Regions from separate parts of the Streptomyces sp. HUAS TT11 genome, predicted to be linked through region 1. Evidence: predicted binding sites of a transcription regulator. Region 1 holds the regulator's gene; the other holds the start of a gene.

What was found. The regulator HspR, encoded in region 1, represses chaperone genes until heat shock. The targets are predictions, from matches to a motif close to TTGAGNNNNNNNNNCTCAA.
Region 2: a site for HspR is predicted at 1,420-1,438, ahead of lon (endopeptidase La). Genes of this name have one in related genera too.

The regions. Positions count from the first base shown of each region.
Region 1 covers NZ_CP196184.1:4,464,059-4,466,451, forward strand. The annotation lists gene ACSHXN_RS19950 (PA14 domain-containing protein) at 1-674, shown strand, start outside; gene ACSHXN_RS19955 (heat shock protein transcriptional repressor HspR) at 738-1,190, opposite strand; gene dnaJ (molecular chaperone DnaJ) at 1,195-2,364, opposite strand.
Region 2 covers NZ_CP196184.1:3,319,426-3,321,818, forward strand. The annotation lists gene lon (endopeptidase La) at 1-1,397, opposite strand, end outside; gene ACSHXN_RS14810 (GNAT family N-acetyltransferase) at 1,728-2,393, shown strand, end outside.

The DNA of each region.
Region 1 (2,393 bases):
TGTCGCAGCCCGGTCCGGTCGCCACGGCGACCACGCCGGACACACGGCGCCCGGCACCGGTCGGGAACCCGACCGCGCAGACGGTCCCGCTCGGCGTCCGGCTGACCTGGGAGCCGCCCGCCGACGACGACGTCACCGGCTACTACGTCTGGCAGGGCACCGTCGACCCGGAGACCGGCGAGACGGTCTGGGAGAAGAACTGCTGGACCACCGACTCCCGGGCGACCGAGATCCTCTGCCCGACGGTCCCGGACGGCGCCACCCACGTCTACCGGGTGGCCGCGACGGACGGCCACGGTCTGTACGACGGCATGGAGCCCGGCTTCTTCCACACCACCGATGTCCCGGTGACCCTCCCCGACACCCGGCCGCCCGGCTGGACCGGCGCCGAGATCCGCGGGGACCTGTACCCGGATCTGTCCGTCGACTGTTCCGCGAGCTCGGGCCTCGGCGACTGCTCCGTACTGGCCGGCTACCGCGTGGACCGCTGGGATGCGGCCCAGGGGGCCTGGACCACACTCGTCGCGGGCCGGGTCGGCGACCGCAACTCCTACATGGACACCACCGTCCACGATGACCGGCTCGGCCTGTACTACTACCGCGTCGTCTTCACGGACTCTTCGGGAGCCGAGGTGGCCGGGCGGACCGCCGCCTACGGCATCTGGGACCACTGACTCCGGCCACGCGCGAAGGGGCGGCACCGGAGATGTCTCCGGTGCCGCCCCTTCGGCGTGATGTCAGTCGGACTGCTGCTGCCGCTTGGGCCGCCACACGACCAGCGCGCTGGTCTGCTGCACTTCCTGGTACGGCACCAGGTCACGGCGGTACGAGGCGTGTACCGCGGCCTCGCGCTGCCGCATCGTCGCCGCCGCGCCGTCGAGCGCGGCCTGAAGCTCCGCTACCCGGGACTGGAGCGCGGCGACCTGGTTCTCCAGCTCGATGATCCGCTTGATGCCGGCGAGGTTGATGCCCTCGTCCTGCGACAACTGCTGCACCTGACGGAGCAGTTCGATGTCGCGGGCCGAGTAGCGCCGGCCCCGGCCGGCCGTGCGGTCCGGGGAGACGAGCCCCAGACGGTCGTACTGGCGCAGCGTCTGCGGGTGCAGGCCGGAGAGCTGGGCCGCCACCGAGATGACGTAGACCGGGGTCTCCTCGGTCAGTTCGTACGGGTTGCGTCGACGGCCGTCCATCTCCTCATGCTCCCTTCGCCGCCTGGAACAGCTCCGCCCGCGGGTCCTCGCCCGCGGTCGCCTCGCGATACGCCTCCAGGGCGTCACGAGCCTTCCCCGACAGGTCCTTCGGAACACTCACCTCGACGGTGACCAGCAGGTCGCCGCGAGTGCCGTCCTTGCGGACCGCGCCCTTGCCGCGGGCGCGCAGGGTGCGCCCGTTGGGCGTGCCCGGGGGCAGCTTCAGCGTGACCGCGGGTCCGCCGAGGGTGGGGACCCTGATGTCGCCGCCGAGCGCCGCCTCCGTGAACGTCACGGGCACGGTCACCGTCAGGTTGTCGCCCTTGCGGCCGAAGACGGGGTGCGCGTCCACGTGCACGACGACATACAGGTCGCCGGCCGGGCCGCCCCGCTCGCCGGGGCCGCCCTTGCCGCGCAGCCGGATGCGCTGCCCGTCCGTGACGCCCGCCGGGATGCGGACCTGCATCGTCCGGGACGACTTCGCCCGGCCGCTGCCCTTGCACTCCATACAGGGATGCTCGGCGATGAGTCCGCGGCCCTTGCAGTCCGGGCAGGGATCCGTCAGCGAGAATCCGCCGCCGGAGCCGCGCGCCACCTGGCCGGTGCCGACACAGGTCGGGCACACCCGCGGCGTGCCGTTCTTGTCGCCGGTGCCCGAGCAGGCCTTGCACGGCGCCTGCGAGGACATGCGCAGTGGAACGGTCGCGCCGTCCACCGCCTCCATGAAGCTGAGCGTGACCTCGGACTCGATGTCCTGGCCGCGCCTCGGCTGCGTGCGCGTGCCCGCGCCGCCGCCGCGGTTGAACAGGCCCCCGAAGACGTCACCGATGCCGCCGCCGAAGTTCCCCCCGGCGCTGCCGCCCTGACCGCCGAAGAGGTCGCCCAGGTCGAAGTTGAACGATCCTCCGGCCCCGGGACCGGGACGGAAGCCGCCGTTGCCGAAGAGGGCGCGCGCCTCGTCGTACTCCTTGCGCTTCTTGGGGTCGCCGAGGATGTCGTTCGCCTCGGAGATCTCCTTGAAACGTTCCTCCGCCTTGGCGTTGCCCTTGTTGGCGTCCGGATGGAACTCGCGGGCGAGCTTCCGGTACGCCTTCTTGATCTCGGCCTCGGTGGCGTCCTTGGGGACGCCGAGGACCTTGTAGTAGTCCTTCTCGATGAAGTCCTTGGTACTCATCCCCGACGCCCCTCCTTCCGTTCGGCGTT
Region 2 (2,393 bases), 1.1 Mb from region 1:
TAGTGGTCGCGGAAGGTGTGGTTCTGCGCCGGGTCCAGGACCTCGAGCAGGGCTGCGGCCGGGTCGCCCCGGAAGTCCGAGCCCACCTTGTCGATCTCGTCGAGCAGGACGACCGGGTTCATCGAACCGGCCTCCTTGACGGCGCGGACGATCCGGCCCGGCAGGGCGCCCACGTACGTGCGCCGGTGACCGCGGATCTCCGCCTCGTCACGCACGCCGCCGAGCGCGACCCGCACGAACTTGCGCCCCATGGCGTGCGCCACCGACTCGCCGAGGCTCGTCTTGCCCACACCCGGCGGGCCGACGAGGGCGAGAACGGCACCTCCGCGCCGTCCGCCGACGACTCCCAGACCCCGGTCGGCGCGCCGCTTGCGCACCGCCAGGTACTCGGTGATGCGCTCCTTCACGTCCTCCAGGCCCGCGTGCTCGGCGTCCAGGACGGCCTTGGCGCCGCGGATGTCGTACTCGTCCTCGGTGCGCTCGTTCCACGGCAGTTCGAGCACGGTGTCCAGCCAGGTCCGGATCCACGACCCCTCGGGCGACTGGTCGCTCGACCGCTCCAGCTTGTCGACCTCCTTCAGAGCGGCCTCACGGACCTTCTCCGGCAGGTCGGCGGCCTCGACACGGGCCCGGTAGTCGTCGGTCTCCTCGCCTTCCCCGGCCTCCCCGTTGAGCTCGCGCAGCTCCTTGCGCACGGCCTCCAGCTGGCGGCGCAGCAGGAACTCGCGCTGCTGCTTGTCGACGCCCTCCTGGACGTCCTTGGCGATGGACTCCGCGACATCCTGTTCGGCGAGGTGGTCGCGCAGTTGCTGCACGGCGAGCTTCAGCCGGGCGACCGGGTCGACGGTCTCCAGCAGCTCCACCTTCTGTTCGACGGTCAGGAAGGGCGAGTAGCCCGAGTTGTCGGCGAGCGCGGAGACGTCGTCGATCGCCTCGACACGGTCCACGACCTGCCAGGCGCCCCGCTTCTTCAGCCAGGTCGTGGCGAGAGCCTTGTATTCCTTGATCAGTTCGGTCGCGTGTCCCGGCAGCGGGTCGGGCGCGTTCTCGTCGATCCGCGTCCCCTCGACCCACAGCGCCCCACCCGGGCCGGTGGTTCCGGCGCCGATCCGCACGCGGCCGCGGCCGCGGATCAGTGCGCCCGGGTCACCGTCGGCCAGCCGGCCCACCTGCTCGACGGTGCCGAGCACACCGGTGTTCGCGTACGTCCCGTCGATGCGCGGCACCAGCAGAACCGTGGGCTTCCCGGGCTCGGACCGGGCGGCGGCCTGCGCGGCCTCCACGGCCGCGCGTACCTCGGAATCGCTCAGGTCCAGCGGAACCACCATCCCGGGCAGCACGACCTCACCGTCGAGCGGCAACACGGGCAGGGTGAGCGGTGTGGACGTCGAAGCCATGATCTCCCCTTCGGCAGTCAAGTTGAGCTATGCGGACTCAATGCTCCGGAGGATTCGATTGTTCCCACGGCGGCGTTCGCTGTGAGCGATCACGTCTGCCGACTCCGTGAACGGCACGTCAGAGCGGTGCCGCGCACCGCTCACGGCTCCGGTCGTGCGCTGTCCGCGGCGGGGTCCCTCCCCTGCAACGCCCGGGGGGCGGCGGGGCTTCCCGGCCCACGGGACCCGCACGGCCGGGCCGCCCGGTCCACCGCGGACGGTCGCGAGGCGGAAAGCAGTTGCCCCGGCACCGGCGGCCGGCCTTACGGTCTCCCCGTGACGGACACGGAGATGCTGCTCGCCAAGTACGACGACCAGATGCGCGGCGCCCCGCCCACCCTCGCGGCGGGCGTCGTCCACGAGCACGACGGACCGCTGCTGCGGATCGTCGGTCAGCATCGGGGCCTGGTCACCGGGCCGCGCGACCTCGGGGTGCGCGGGACGGAGCTGGACCGGCTGATCGCCCGGCAACGCGACTACTTCGCCGGACGCGGCGAGGCGCTGGAGTGGAAGACGCGCGGGCACGACACCCCGGCCGACGTCGTCGACCGGCTGCGCGCCGCGGGATTCGTGCCCGAGGACCGGGAGACGGTGCTCATCGGACGCACCGAGGAGCTGGCGGTACGGCAGCCCGCCCTCCCGCGGGGCGTCGCACTGCGGCGGGTCACGGCCGATGCGGACATGCGGCGCATCGCCGCGATGGAGTCGGCCGTCTGGGGCGGGGACTGGAGCTGGCTCGCGGACGATCTGATCGGGCGGGTCGCCGCCGACCCCGGTGAGATCGCGATCCACGTGGCGGAGGCGGACGGGGAGGTCGTCTCGGCGGCCTGGCTCGTGTTCCGCGGCGGAACGGAGTTCGCCGGCCTGTGGGGCGGCTCGACGCTGGCCGACTGGCGGGGCCAGGGCATCTACCGGTCCCTCGTCGCGGTCCGCGCCCGCCTCGCCGCCGACCGGGGC